DNA from 4 places in the Alteromonas sp. H02 genome. Region 1 is predicted to be linked to each of the others. Evidence: predicted binding sites of a transcription regulator. Region 1 holds the regulator's gene; each other region holds the start of a gene.
What was found. Region 1 encodes FNR, which switches genes on or off when oxygen is low (the NO sensors DNR and NnrR bind a similar motif). Its sites were predicted from a motif close to TTGATCTAGATCAA; they were not measured.

Region 1 (3,738 bases):
TGGCCACCGGTGAATTAACTCCACAACAAAAATATCAGGCGGTGCAAAAACTGCAGGCTCAGGGACATAAAGTCATGATGCTGGGTGATGGTATTAACGATGCGCCGGTACTGGCCAGTGCGGATGTTTCGGTTGCGGTGGGTAATGCCACTGATATTGCCCGCAATGCGGCGGACGTTGTGTTGTTGAGCGAGTCACTCAGCACCGTACCAGCACTGGTGGATATTGCCGCAAAAACCCGCCGCAAAATCCGCCAGAATATTTTCTGGGCGCTGGGCTACAACCTGCTTATTTTACCTTTTGCAGTTTCCGGCCTGCTGTTGCCGTGGATGGCCGTGATCGGTATGTCATTAAGTAGTATCATAGTGGTCTCAAACTCGACCCGATTATTAAAGTAAGGCGGTATTGTGAGTATAATTTATGTGCTGATCCCGTTGGCTATTATTCTGGTCGCGGTGGCGCTGGGGATTTTCTTCTGGGCGGTAAAATCCGATCAGTTTCAGGATCTTGAGCGCCAGGGCTACAGCATCCTGTTCGACGACGACTTACCCGAAGAAGAACGTCACCAACAAGCCAAAACCCAGGATAAAGCTAACAACGATAATGAGTGATTACAGCTTTATTTCGGCCTTTGTCGTAGGCCTTGCCGGCTCGTTACATTGCGTAGGCATGTGCGGAGGGATAGCCGGAGCCTTGCGAGCAGCAGTACCCGGCGGTCAGCCCCCCCTGCCCTATATTGTCAGTTATAACCTTGGGCGCATAACCAGTTATGCCATTGCCGGCGCCGTGACCGGTGTACTTGGTCAGGTGGCCCGCGCCTCAGTAAGCCATGGCCTGATGATTTTTCAGTTACTCAGCGCCGTGATGCTGATTGCCATGGGGTTATATCTGGCTCAGTGGTGGCGTGGTCTTGCTCACCTGGAAAAACTGGGGAACGGGCTTTGGCAACGCATTCGTCCGTGGTCGAAACGTTTTATACCGTTCAGGTCACCTTTATCGGCGTTTCCTTATGGTTTTATCTGGGGCTGGTTACCCTGTGGACTGGTTTATTCAACCCTTACCTGGGCACTAGTCAGTGGTGATGGCTTGTATGGCGCTGCAACAATGGCTGCCTTTGGACTGGGTACTTTACCCGCGTTGATTGCCGTGAGCCTGGGGGCTGGCTGGTTGTTAACGCTCCTGCAACACCCAAAGTCTAAGTCATTAGTCGCATGTTGCCTGATAATATATGCGATTTTCTTGATTTACCGCACCCTAACCGGTAATAATTAAACGACTCCCACACGGAGACGTAATCTATGTCAAAAGGCTCAGAATTTTCGATTCATTGTCAAAGCTGTAGTTTCAGCCATTTGTGCCTGCCGGTTTCGTTAAATAAAACCGAACTCGATTCGCTGGATGATATCATCGAGCGTAAAAAGCCGCTTCACAAGCACGATAAACTGGTTAAAGCCGGTGATAAATTTAACTCGCTTTACGCAGTGCGTGCTGGTTCATTTAAATCTTTTGTAAGTAGTAAAGACGGCGAAGAGCAAATCATTGGCTTTCATTTTCCCGGTGATATTATCGGCTTTGATGCGCTGCGCGAAAATGCTCACCAGAGCTACACCCAGGCGCTCGAAACCGCTATGGTTTGTGAGTTACCTTATGAAACGCTGGATAAAATGGCGGTTCAGTTCCCTAAATTGCGTCACCAGATCATGAGCTTTATGAGTGCCGAAATTAAGCAGGATCACGATCTGATGATGTTGCTTAACAAGCGTACTGCCGAAGAACGCCTGATATATTTTCTTGCGCATCTGTCCAAACGCTTTGAAGACCGTGGCTTTTCGCCGCGTCAGTATAACCTGAGTATGACCCGTAATGAGATTGGTAATTACTTGGGCCTGACCGTAGAAACCATCTCGCGTCTGTTAACTCGCTTCCAGAAGGAAGGCATTATCAAGGTTGATGGCAAACTTATCACTATCCTCGATTTTGAAGCGATGGATAATAAACTGCATAGCATGGATATTCCTTCCACCACTATTAGTTAGTCCGTTAAAAAGCTGTTTTTCTCTGGTTTTGTAGCATTACTTGATCCCAGACAAGTCTGAAACTGGAGAAACAGCTGTTCACGTCGTACACTCATAATGAATACTTCCCATGGAGAGTCGTTATGATTGAGTACAGCAACATCCTGGCCGTAGTAGAACCCGAAACGGACAACCAGCCTGCTATCTCCAGAGCCATTGAACTGGCCGAAAAAACCGGCGCATCCATTACCGCCTTAATGACCATCTATGATTTCTCTTACGAAATGACCACCATGCTTTCCGGTGAAGAGCGTGAGGCCATGCGTCAGGCGGTGGTGAACGAGAGAACAGCCTGGCTTAAGGGACAACTGGCAGAGTACGGCCAGCCTATAGAGGCTGCCGTGGAATGGAATAACCGCCCTTATGAAGCCATTATTAAATACGCCCTTGCCAGCAAGGCCGACATTGTGGTGAAAGCAACCCGCTCTCACGATGATTTACGTTCAGTAATCTTTACCCCCACCGACTGGCATTTAGTTCGCAAGTGCCCTGCTCCGGTACTGCTGGTTAAAGAGCACGACTGGCCCCGGGATGGCAAAATTGTAGCGGCAGTTAACGTAGGAACGGAAGACCGCGAACATGCCCAGCTGAATGATCGCCTCACTAATATTGCATTGGATTATGCCAGGTTGCTGAGCGGTCATGTTCATCTGGCCAACTGCTATCCGGGCACGCCGCTAAACATTGCCATTGAGGTGCCTGAGTTTGATCCCGAATCTTACAATGCGTCGGTGAAAAACCATCACCTTGAGGAAATGGAAAAACACAGTAATCAGTACAGCATTCCGCTGGATAATTGCCATGTAAAAGAAGGATTACCGGAAAAAGTTATCCCGCAGGTCGCCAAAGAGCTGGATGCCGAGCTGGTGATTATTGGTACCGTAGGTCGTGTAGGCATTTCAGCAGCACTCATTGGCAATACCGCCGAACACGTTATCGATGAACTCAACTGTGATGTACTGGCAATTAAACCCGAAGGCTTTGAAAGCCCGGTAAGCTAATACAGGTAGCTGTGGGAGGATTTAATTACTGCCACGACTACCTGGCCATTAATCAGGGATGCAGGCTACTCTGGCTTCACGTATAATGACGCCCATTGCAATATGGGCCTTTCTTTATCATGAGTTTACACATCAACGCCGCCGCGCCGGCAACGCAAACCAAGCAAAAATACAGCTTCAATAAGTTACAAAAACGCATTCGCCGTAATGTCGGCAAAGCCATTGACGATTTTGGCATGATTGAAGATGGCGACAAGGTGATGGTGTGCTTATCCGGCGGGAAAGACAGCTACACCATGCTGGATGTGATGATGTACCTGCAGCGCATTGCGCCGATCAGTTTTGACATAGTGGCGGTTAACCTCGACCAGAAACAACCCGGCTTTCCAGAGCACATACTGCCAGAATATCTGCAAAGCCTCGGCGTGGAATACCGTATTGTAGAGGAAGACACCTATTCCATCGTGAAGGATAAAATCCCCGAAGGTAAAACGACCTGCTCTCTTTGCTCACGGTTACGCCGCGGTATATTGTACCGCACCGCTACGGAGCTGGGTGCAACGAAGATAGCCCTTGGCCACCACCGCGACGATATGCTTGAAACCCTCTTTCTTAATATGTTTCACGGTGGCAAGCTGAAGTCTATGCCACCTAAGCTGGTC
Region 2 (3,738 bases), 690 kb from region 1:
ATGAACCTGCTCGAGGTATTTTTTAGCAATACCGCCTGCAGCAACACGAATGGCCGTTTCACGCGCCGAGGAGCGACCGCCGCCGCGATAATCGCGCAACCCGTACTTTTGCTGGTAGGTATAATCGGCATGACCAGGACGGAAGCGGTTGGCGATATTAGAATAATCCTGACTGCGCTGATCTTTATTCTTAATCAGCAGGCCTATACTGGTACCGGTGGTTTTGCCTTCAAACACGCCAGATAAAATTTGCACTTCGTCGTCTTCGCGACGGGCTGTGGTATAGCGTGATGTACCTGGTTTACGACGGTCTAAATCTACCTGTAAATCTTCTTCGGTCAGTTCCAGTCCCGGAGGACAACCATCTACCACACCGCCCAGAGCAATGCCGTGACTCTCACCAAAGGTGGATACCGTAAATATTTTACCGAAAGTATTACCCGCCATCTCTTTTATTTATCCTGTTGGTTGTAACTGTCTAATGCTGCTTTGGTTACAGCGAATATACCATGGCCACCCTGTGCCAGTTCGACCCACTCAATATCCAGTCCCGGGAACCTTGCTGCCATATGCACCAGGCTGTTGCCGACTTCAACAAACATGACGCCCTGCTCGGTAAGATAATCCGCGGCCCGGGCAATCATGGTCTCCACTAAATCGAGGCCATCCTCGCCAGCAGCCAGCGCCAGTTCGGGTTCGTGCTGAAATTCCACCGGCAAGTCGGCCATATCCTCAGCATCCACATAAGGGGGATTCGATACGATTAAGTCGTATTTTTGTCCTTCGAGCTGACTGAACAAATCAGAGTACAAAGGGAAAACCCGTTCACTCAGTCCGTGTTCTCCTATATTCAGTTCTGCCACGGCCAGAGCATCGGCACTGATGTCCACCGCATCAACCTGGGCCTCATCGAACGCGTAAGCCAATGCAATGGCTATACAACCGCCGCCGGTACACATATCCAGAATTCGGGTTGGAGTGTTGCTAAGATATGGCACAAATTTGCCCTGGATCAGTTCGGCAAACGGCGAGCGTGGGATCAGTACCCGCTCATCCACATAAAACGGCAGTTCGCAGAACCAGGCTTCATGCGTGATGTAAGGCAGAGGTAAACGGGTTTGCACTCGTTGCAGTACCAACTCGGCGACCTTACTGCGCTCACTTTTGGTCAGCCTCGCTGCAAACACTCCGTCACCGGTTTGAGAGGTTAATGTGTGAGGTAAATGCAGTGCATAAAACACCAGGCTCACCGCCTCATCCCAGGCATTGTCGGTACCATGACCGTAAAACAGTTCTGCATCATTAAACCGACTGACCGCCCAGCGCACCATGTCTAAAATGGAGTGCAGATCAGCAATGGCTTCGTCGAGGTAAAACTTGTCGGTCATACGGGCTACAATGTCCTGAATTTATAAAGCTGGTATGATACATAATGTTGTCCGCTTCGGACATGCTTAATTTAATGCAAAATCATCCGTAATGAAGATTAGGAAACCTGGCCTGTGAAATTTAAGTCGCAATTTCCCCCTGTCCCAGCTCAACAGGACACCGAAGACAGTGATGATATGGCGTTATTTCGACAAGAAATTAAAGGCGTAGCGCCTCTAAAGCAGGATACTTATGTGCCGGAGACGACCCGTCCGGAAGTGAAAATTCGTCGCCGGCAAAAAATTCACCGGCAGGCCAGAGCCAGCTTTGAGTTTTCTGACGCCTTTGAAGGCTTTATTCCGCCAGAAGGCGCACTCCGCTACTGCCGACAGGATGTGCCGGGCTATGAGCTTAAACAGTTGCGCCGGGGCGATTACAGCCCGGATTACATTCTTGATTTACACGGCCTGACCAAAGCACAAGCTAAACATGAATTAGCCGCTTTACTGCACACAGCCTGGCAGGAGCATGTTGACTGTGTGTGTATCGTTCACGGCGTAGGTTCAGGCGTTCTCAAACAGGCGTTGCCCCATTACCTTATTCAACATCCCAGAGTGATGGCCTTCCATCAGGCACCACTGGAATACGGTGGGCAGGGTGCCTTGCTGGTACTGCTGGAAGTCGAGTCACCGTTTAACAAAAAACGCTAATCACATTCAGGCTTCAGCCATTTGCGGTTTACTTATGGTCATCACCGCTGTTGTGGATAAACAAGTAAGTGTAATACACCATCATTGCGCATACGATAAAAATGCCAAGTAATGAGCCCCATACAACCGGATCTTTTAATAACATTGACCACATAACAATCACCTTTTTATTTGCTGTTTCTATGGTGATAGTGTGCGCCTGAGAGGCAGAAAAAACGCTGATCCAAATCAATATCAAAATAGCCATCTGGCGCAAAGCATGACCTGGATCAAAAGAATGCGGCTAACCTAATATACAGGGTTTTCAAAACTTTTATTGATAATAGTTATCATTTAGATTAAAGTAAATATGCCTGTTGGGTTTCCGGAAATTTTACGGTCTTGGACGGAATCCCACTTCTGGCAGGCGGGCACTTTGCCCGCCTGCTTTTTTTCCAGCCGGGGGCTTCGTGCCGCCATTAAGACGTTAATCAAATAACTTGAAAAACCAGCTTTTCTGGAGATCTTCTTCGCAGGTTTTTAATTGCGTAGCATAGCGCAGTGAACGGCCTTTAACGCGCTGCGAGACTTGTACCAACCACCCCTTCCTGAGATAGGTCTTGCGCCGGTAGCCTCCCCACCCTTCATGATAATTAAGGTATTGCGCGTAGGCATCCCATTTTGAGACACCATTCACTTTATGGGTTTTACTGATAAACCAGCCCATGAAATCTATCGCATCTTCAAAATCATCGCGGTCAGCGCCAGAATTCCCGGTTTCGCGAATGTAGTCGCTCCAGGTGGGCGTTTTGGCCTGAGAATAGCCGTAAGCCGAACTCACCCTGCCCCAGGGAATGAGTCCGAAGAGAATGTAATCGCGGGGCGGCAGCGCATCGTGACGAAAAGAACTTTCCTGGTACATCATGGCCATGGGTACGTGGATGGGTACGCCCCATTTATCACGCATGTCGGCCGCCGCGTCGTACCAGTCTTCCTTTTCGTAAAAGATCTCACAAAGATTGCTGGTATCTTTTGGTGGCGTGGTGGCACAACCTGTGATCACCATTGGTAAGAAAATCACCCAGCCGGAAAAAAAGATACAAATTTGTTTGAACTTTTTGTACATATGCTGTCCAAATTAATGTTCCGAAAGTGTGTTTCCCTGGAACAAATTCTTATGCCTGACCCGTGTCAGGCATTTTTTTTGGCTGGCTCCCGGGCAAAGTAATCGGTGATAAACTCGCTGAAAGACAGATTATCACTGGCTTCAATCTCACGCTGAGCGGCAAAAGAGCGCTCGGCTTCAGCAACAAAATCTTCTGCCGATTTAAAGTGGTAGTTAAAATCACCAATTTGCCGACGATAGGTTTCGGCCAATTCACGACCCACTACCGCGTTGTCACCCTCTGCCAGTAATTTATTCAGCCAGCGCCCTGAGAAGGTTAAGTCTGGATCTTGCACTTTTAACCATTCACGTTTAACCGCTTCGCTGTAACGATTGTCATCATAGTTTTCGTCCATGATGGCTGCTACTTCGGCATACCGGGCAAATAAGGCTTCAGCCCAGTCACGCATGGCAACTTCCTGCTCATTTTGCAGCAAGGTTAAGCCTGGCTTGCGCCCTTCAAGCACTACCCGGTTAAGATTAACCTCGGTTTCTTTGTAGCGTTCAGCATCAAAC
Region 3 (3,738 bases), 610 kb from region 1:
AGCTTCGGGGGCTAAATCCACCAGGTAATCCAATACCTGCTTGGCCAGCATCCCCGGCGCATCGGTATAAGGCGGTTTGAAACAACGGTTAATATCCCGGTGATGCGGCAAAGCTCGGTGGGTGTAAAGGGGGTCATGCAGCGCGGCATCTACCGAAACCACAATAAAAGTAGTATCGGCATAGGGCTTAAAGCCTTCTTTTAACAGGCGGTGTAAAGCCTGAAAACCAGACGGTTCGTTACCGTGTAACAAGGTTGTGATGGCGCGTTTGCGGCGGGTTCTGCCGGGTATAAAGATAATCGCCGGTCCGCCCAGCATCTGCAGAAAACTCACGCTGGAATCAGGGATTTGCTGTGGAGCGGGCGCATGCAGAATTTTAAAGCCGGGCAGAGCAGGTGTGGCTAATCTGGCGGTTCCCATTGCTACTCCCAGTAGGCCACAGGTTCACCACTGTGGCTCAGTTGATAGTACCGGCGACACAGTTCGCCCAGTACTTTTGATTCAGGATATTGGCTCATTAAGGTTTTATAGGTGTTTAACTGCCACATGGCGCCGGTTTGCCGTGCGGCCAGGCGATGTTCGATAATACCGAGATAATGGTCCCGCTCTTCGCGACTAACACCGATTTTCGCCAGTCCATCGTCGGCCTTACCGATCAGATCAGACAGTATTGTCGTGACCTTATATTCCTTTAACTGATGCTGGTGTTTTTGCGGCCACAGGATTTGAGCGTTCAGACCTGACTGGGCACAGCGGTAAAAGTTGTATTCGGTATAGCGGAATGGCAGGCGCTGTAGATACTCTTCAATGTGATCCGACAGTGCCTCAACCAGGCCAATCTGTAACGCGGCGTTGGCAAGCATATCCTGATTGGTGGGGCCGGCTGGCAGACTGCGGTATTCAATGCGTACGTGGCCGTTTTCACCCGGTTCGAACACCGCGCGGTTCCAGCTCCATACCGTACCGTGATGTAAGTTGAGTTCGGCGAAAGGTTTGCTGGCGCCGTTTAATCGCTCTGCGGTTACCGGCAACACTGCAGGGTACAGGGCCACGCTCTCGGTCAGGCAATCGGCTATGCCATTGCGTAACCAGCCATGACCATAACTCACCCTGGCTGGCTGACGCCACTGGGTGGCATTGGTGTCACGATAATCGATAGCCTGTTTGAACAACGCAATACGCGTTTCCTGCCACAGCCGTTTGCCCATAAAAAACGGCGAGTTTCCGGCCAGAGCCAGCACTAACGGTGAGATAAGCTGCGCGGTGTTATAACAGTCGGTAAACCGGCTGTCTGCGATGCGGTGATGCAATTGAAAAGAGGTGTTAGCGCCTTCCAGCGTGACATCATCACAGGTCGTGCGCACCACATCCTGACCATGAATATCGATGTCAAATGGTCCGCCGCTTTGCTCGCTGAGTTCCTGGGTGAGTGCTTTGTAACGCGGGCGGTTGGTTAAGTAGTCGGCGGTCAGATGACTACCAGTCAGTGTCGGTAATATCCCTATTGCCATGGCGTGGCCATCGAACAGGCTGGTGGTTTGGTCAATCGATCGGCTGGCTTTATCTAATTGTTGCTGAAGCTGCGAGAAGGGCGTACCGGCGGCATTGACCGGCTTAAGATTAAATTCCAGATTGTATTGATTTAATTCTTCCTGAAGACCATCAATGCGAGCTTTATCCAATACCGCTTCAACAATTGGCGCAGGGTTGAACTGGCGGTTGACCAGATAAAATTCTAACTCGGCGCCGAGGCTTACCTCGTCGCGGTTGTAACAATCGCGGCTGAGCTCATGTCTGACCTCGCACAGTTGTGCCTGCACCCGTTGGTCGAACAGTACACGTTGAGCGTCGGTAAAATCATGTTGTTGAAAATTAAGACCCATATATTCTCTGTGTCGGTTACCAATACTAAGTGTAGCTTATCGTTGAGCAGAGTAACGACAGGCGGCAAAATGCTCCTTGATACAGATCAAGCCAGATCACAACTGACGTCAAGGCAAAATAATGTTTGCGGTAAATCAATAATCGTCATGCGCGATTGGTCGGTGGTAATGGCGGTTTGGTCAGTCGTGACTGGATTTATGTGCCCGGTTTGGGTAGCGTAAAGTGAGTGCCAACAATAAATTAAAAAAAACCGGAGGGAATCCCGTTGCGCGTTTATGTTCTGCTAGCCAGCCTGGCGCTGATGGCTGTTTCGCCTGCATGGGCGGAGACCATCGCATCCTTTACCAAAGATATGCAAAAGCAAACGGGGTTTATTCCCGTATATTACAGTAGTGAAGACGATAAGGTTTATCTGCAAATTGAAGCGCTGGATGAGCCGTTGTTATTCCAGTCCAGTCTGCCCCATGGTGTAGGCTCCAATGATATTGGCCTGGATCGCGGCCAATTGGGCGCCACGCGTTTGGTGCAGTTTGAGCGCTACGGCAATAAGCTGCTGCTTAAGCAACTCAACACCGAGTACCGGGCAAGTGCCGATAACCCGGCTGAACGGGCCAGTATTGATGAGGCGTTTGCCGATTCTGTTATTGCCGGCTTCACCATTGAGGCCAGTGATGATGACAGTGTGTTAATCGACTATACCAGTCAGTTGTTGAGCGATATTCACGGCGTCGCCGAACGTTTGAAAGGCCGTCAGCAAGGCAGTTTTAAGGCTGATCCGCAGCGTAGCGGCGTATACCTGCCGCGTACCAAAGCGTTTCCGTTAAATACCGAACTGGAAGCACTGGTTACCTTTGGTGGCAAGGGCACAGGCGCGTATTTACGTCAGGTTACACCGGATGCCGACAGTGTCAGTGTACACATGCACCATTCATTTATTGCCTTACCCGATGATGGCTATGAGCCGCGTGAATTCCATCCGTTTTCTGGTTACTGGAAACACAGCTGGCAGGATTATTCTGCGCCGATTACCGAGCCCTTGGAGCAGGCTTATATTCGCCGTCACCGGCTGGCCAAAAAAGACCCTTCAGCTCCGGTGAGTGAAGCTGTTGAGCCGATTATTTATTACCTCGACCCGGGCATTCCGAAGCCGGTAATGAGCGCCTTACGGGATGGCGCAAGCTGGTGGGATCAGGCGTTTGCCGCAGCAGGCTATAAAAATGCGTTTCAGGTAAAAGTATTGCCCGAAGGTGCCGACCCAATGGACGTGCGTTACAACGTGATCAACTGGGTACACAGAGCCACCCGGGGCTGGTCTTATGGTTCGTCTGTAGTGGATCCGCGCACCGGTGAAATTATTAAAGGCCACGTTACCCTTGGTTCATTGCGGGTCCGTCAGGATTACCTGATAGCGCTGGGATTAACCAGTCCGTTTACCGGTGATAGTGAGGCAACCGAAGAGCAAAAAGAAATGGCGCTGGCACGTATTCGTCAGTTGTCTGCGCATGAGGTAGGCCATACGCTGGGCATTGCACATAACTTTGCTGCCAGCGAAAATGGCCGCGAATCGGTGATGGATTACCCGCATCCGAAAATCGAAATTAAAGGCAATCAGCTGTCGTTAGCTAATGCCTATGATAGCGGCATGGGAGAGTGGGATAACTATGTTATTGCCTACGGTTACCAGGACTTTGGCGAGACTTCCGATAGTGCTGAAGCGCTGCAGACTATGGTGGTTGAAGCTCGCGAGGCCGGACTGAAATACAAGTCTGACGCCGATGCCAGAGCGTCCCGTCACGGCTCATCCGATGGCCATATGTGGGATAACGGGGCTAACCCGTTGGCGGAATATGATCA
Region 4 (3,738 bases), 2.2 Mb from region 1:
GCAACTGGCGGGCTACCTGGCACGGCAGTTAGGCGAGGAGGTGGGCGAGACAGTTGGCTATCGTATTCGCGGCGAGCAGAAAACCAGTGCGGCCACCCGTCTGGAAATTATTACCGAAGGGATCCTCACCCGTAGGTTGCAGCAGGATCCGGAACTGGCCGGCGTGGATATTGTGTTGTTTGATGAATTTCATGAGCGCAGCCTGCACAGCGACTTCAGTCTGGCGCTCGCCACTGAGGTACGACAAACCCTGCGTGATGACCTGCGCCTGGTAGTGATGTCGGCAACGCTGGATGTTACTCCTCTGCGTAAACTGTTACCGGAAGCAGCTGTATTATCCAGCCAGGGGCGCCGCTTCGACGTGGAAGAAGTGTATGTGGGCGAGTGTCATCTTTCGCAATTAAGCCCGCGTATTGGCGGCCTGATTACCGAGGTGCTCACTAAAGAATGTGGCGACATACTGGTGTTTTTACCTACCGTAAAACACATTAATCAGGTGCTGGGTTCTTTGTCTGGTATAGAGAGCAAAGAAGTGGCAGTCCTACCTCTTCATGGTGCTTTGCCACTTCAGCAACAGCAATTAGCTCTTAGGCCTCATGTAGAGGGTTTAAGAAAAGTCATACTGGCTACTAATATTGCAGAAACCAGCTTAACTATTGAAGGTATTCGACTGGTTATTGATAGCGGCCGGGAGCAGGTCGCTCAGTTTCATCCGACAACCGGCATGACCGAGCTGTCATTAAAAATGATTTCACAGGCATCAGCTGAGCAACGTAAAGGTCGTGCGGGCCGGGTACAGGAGGGCACATGCTACCGGCTTTGGAGTAAAGAAGCTCATAGCCGACTGGCAGAGTTCGCTCTACCCGCCATACGCACTGAAGACATAACGTCTCTGGTGCTACACAGTGCCGATTGGGGCACTTCTCTTGATGCCCTGCCGCTGTTGGACAAGCCGAGTGAAGCGCAATTAAATGCCGCAACGCAGACGCTGCAGGAACTCCGATTACTGGATACTAACGGGCGGATTACGCCACTTGGTAAGGACAGTCTTAAACTACCGGTCGATGCGAAATTCGCCAGTATGCTGTTACAGCTCAAAGAGGAAGCTGAATTAACGGATGAGCAAACACTGCTGACAGCCGGTTGCGTGGTAACTGCTCTGGCCGAAGAAGCTCCCCGAACGGAATACTGGCTGGTGAGTGATGTTCTTCGCTCCATACCTTCTCCGGTCAGACAATCGGTAAGCCGTCAGGCGTCGAGGTATGCTCGTTTGCTAGGCAGCGACGCCAAAATAGACTCCAGGCTGAATGTGCCGGAACAATACCTTGGCCTGGCAATAAGTCTGGCGAGGCCTAGCTGGATTGCCCGGGCGCGCAACTTACAGGAATTTAAGCTGGCCATGGGGACCGGTGCAGAACTGGTTCAGCCGGCGGCAACAGAATATCCCTGGCTGGCGGTATTAGCAGGCCAACGCAAAGGCGCTAATTTACTGATCCGCTTAGCTCAGCCAATCGAAGAGCCGCTTATTCATGAGCGCTTTGCGGATTCTGTCTCGTTACAGCAGGTTGCCTTTTACGACGCTCAAAGCGACACAATGAAGGCCGAAGAGCGGCGTTACTTTAAGCAAATTCTGCTGTCTCGCCAACCGCTGGCTAAGCTGGGCGAAGCTCAGCGAATTCAATGCTGGCAAGACTGGTTAGGCGAAAAAGACATTAAAGACTGGCCATTCTTTAATGAGCTTGAAGAGACTTTAAACCGGCTTAATATGGCGCGAACACATAATCTTGTGGCCAGCGGTTTTGATGGCGATTCGCCCTGGCCGGAGGTGTCGACAAGCTGGTTACTCGGGCAGGAGGTGGTGCATGCCGTATTAGGGCGATGCGCGTCACTTAGCCAGCTTAAAAAAGCGCACTGGGCGGAGGTACTACTGCAAACATTGAGCTGGCCTCAGCGTCAGGTCGTTGAGCAACAATTGCCCGCGAGCCTTAAAGTGCCCAGCGGCACAACACGACGCTTGCGTTATGAAAGCGAATCGCGGGTAGTGTTGTCAGTCAAAATGCAGGAAATTTATGGCAGTGCTGCACCAGTGACCGTTGCTCAGGGTCGCCAGATGGTTACGGTAGAGTTGTTATCACCGGCTGGCCGACCGATTCAGACTACCAATGATTTACCGCGCTTCTGGCAGGGTAGTTATGCTGAAGTGAGAAAAGAGATGAAAGGCCGTTATCCCAAACATTACTGGCCTGAAGATCCGACCACTGCAATTCCTTCTGTTAAAACAACGAAGAATAAGTAACTGAATACTATTATTAAAATGTCATATAGATCGAATAGGCTATTGACTTGGAGCATAGTTTATAGACCAACGTCTGATTTTCACGGTGGAATATTCAAGCTATAGATGATTATATAGTAATCAGTTGTACGTTGAGCAATATCAAACAAGAAGGAAATAGCATGAGCAGAGTAGCACTCGTTACAGGTGGAACACGCGGTATTGGTGAAGCAATCTGTACGACACTGAAAAGTGCGGGTTATACCGTAGTGGCTAACTATGGCGGAAACGACCAGGCGGCACAGGAATTTACCGAGCGAACAGGTATCGCGGCGATGAAATTTGACGTGTCAGATTTCGAAAAAACCAAAGCTGCCATAGAACAAATCGAGTCGGATTTTGGCCCCGTAGATGTGCTGATCAATAACGCCGGTATCACGCGCGACGGTACCATGCACCGTATGACGTTTGAACAGTGGAACGCGGTTATCCAAACTAACCTGGCTTCGTGTTTTAACACATGCCGGGCGGTTATCGAGGGGATGCGCGAGCGTTCATTTGGCCGTATCGTAAACATTGGTTCAATCAATGGCCAGGCGGGTCAGTATGGTCAGGTGAACTACGCGGCGGCAAAATCCGGGATCCACGGTTTCACTAAAGCGCTGGCTCAGGAAGGTGCTGCTAAAGGTATCACCGTAAATGCTATTGCTCCAGGCTACATTGATACTGATATGGTACGAGCAGTACCAGAAGACGTACTGAAGAAAATTGTTGCGAAAATCCCGGTTGGCCGTTTAGGTAAGCCAGAAGACATCGCTGATGGTGTGTTGTTCCTGATTAAAGATGAGTCGAGCTTTATCACAGGCTCAACGCTGTCTATTAACGGCGGTCAGCACATGTACTAAACCGAAAAAGCCGGACATGCTTTGATTAGAAAGCGCTGTCCGGCTCTTTTCATTCAATACAATTAAGAGGTGGGAGTAACTTCTATTCCCAGTGCCTGCATGACGGCCAGCGAAGGAAAACCATCGGCAATCATGTCACTACGGCGTTGAAATTCGCGGATCCCCTCGCGGGTCGCCGGGCCTAAAATACCGTCTGCACCACCCACATCAATACCTTTCTGATTGAGCTGTTCCTGCATAGCTTTGATATCGTCGCGACGATAATTCGGTAAAGGCGGCAGGGATGCAACCAGTTCACCGTCGCCGGCAATTCTGTCTGCCAGTCGACCTACTGCAATGGCATAAAACTCTGAATTGTTCCAGCGCATGATCACTCTGAAATTAGGGTAGGCGAGAAAGGTTGGCCCCTCATGACCGGCGGGCATAACTAAATAAGCGTTCATATCGCTGCTACCCAGGGCATCACCGTTGGCCCGGGTTATTCCGAGTTTATTCCATTCGGAAACGGTTCGGCGCTTGGAGTAACCTAACAGCGAGTAATCAAATCCGTCTGGCAGA

Region 2: a site for FNR is predicted at 2,338-2,351, ahead of AC566Q_RS08610 (DUF3149 domain-containing protein). Genes of this name have one in related genera too.
Region 3: a site for FNR is predicted at 1,960-1,973, ahead of AC566Q_RS14665 (glutamate-cysteine ligase family protein). Genes of this name have one in related genera too.
Region 4: a site for FNR is predicted at 2,428-2,441, ahead of phbB (acetoacetyl-CoA reductase). Genes of this name have one in related genera too.

Annotation. Positions count from the first base shown of each region.
Region 1 covers NZ_CM185021.1:2,565,670-2,569,407, reverse strand. The annotation lists gene AC566Q_RS11940 (heavy metal translocating P-type ATPase) at 1-398, shown strand, start outside; gene ccoS (cbb3-type cytochrome oxidase assembly protein CcoS) at 408-611, shown strand; gene AC566Q_RS11930 (sulfite exporter TauE/SafE family protein) at 604-1,272, shown strand; gene fnr (fumarate/nitrate reduction transcriptional regulator Fnr) at 1,299-2,036, shown strand; gene uspE (universal stress protein UspE) at 2,159-3,076, shown strand; gene ttcA (tRNA 2-thiocytidine(32) synthetase TtcA) at 3,196-3,738, shown strand, end outside.
Region 2 covers NZ_CM185021.1:1,880,066-1,883,803, reverse strand. The annotation lists gene aroC (chorismate synthase) at 1-447, opposite strand, end outside; gene prmB (50S ribosomal protein L3 N(5)-glutamine methyltransferase) at 453-1,388, opposite strand; gene smrB (endonuclease SmrB) at 1,503-2,078, shown strand; gene AC566Q_RS08610 (DUF3149 domain-containing protein) at 2,107-2,232, opposite strand; gene AC566Q_RS08605 (transglycosylase SLT domain-containing protein) at 2,545-3,183, opposite strand; gene gshA (glutamate--cysteine ligase) at 3,249-3,738, opposite strand, start outside.
Region 3 covers NZ_CM185021.1:3,171,275-3,175,012, reverse strand. The annotation lists gene AC566Q_RS14670 (M14 family metallopeptidase) at 1-420, opposite strand, end outside; gene AC566Q_RS14665 (glutamate-cysteine ligase family protein) at 423-1,883, opposite strand; gene AC566Q_RS14660 (zinc-dependent metalloprotease) at 2,186-3,738, shown strand, end outside.
Region 4 covers NZ_CM185021.1:316,542-320,279, forward strand. The annotation lists gene hrpB (ATP-dependent helicase HrpB) at 1-2,296, shown strand, start outside; gene phbB (acetoacetyl-CoA reductase) at 2,458-3,180, shown strand; gene AC566Q_RS01470 (lytic murein transglycosylase) at 3,243-3,738, opposite strand, start outside.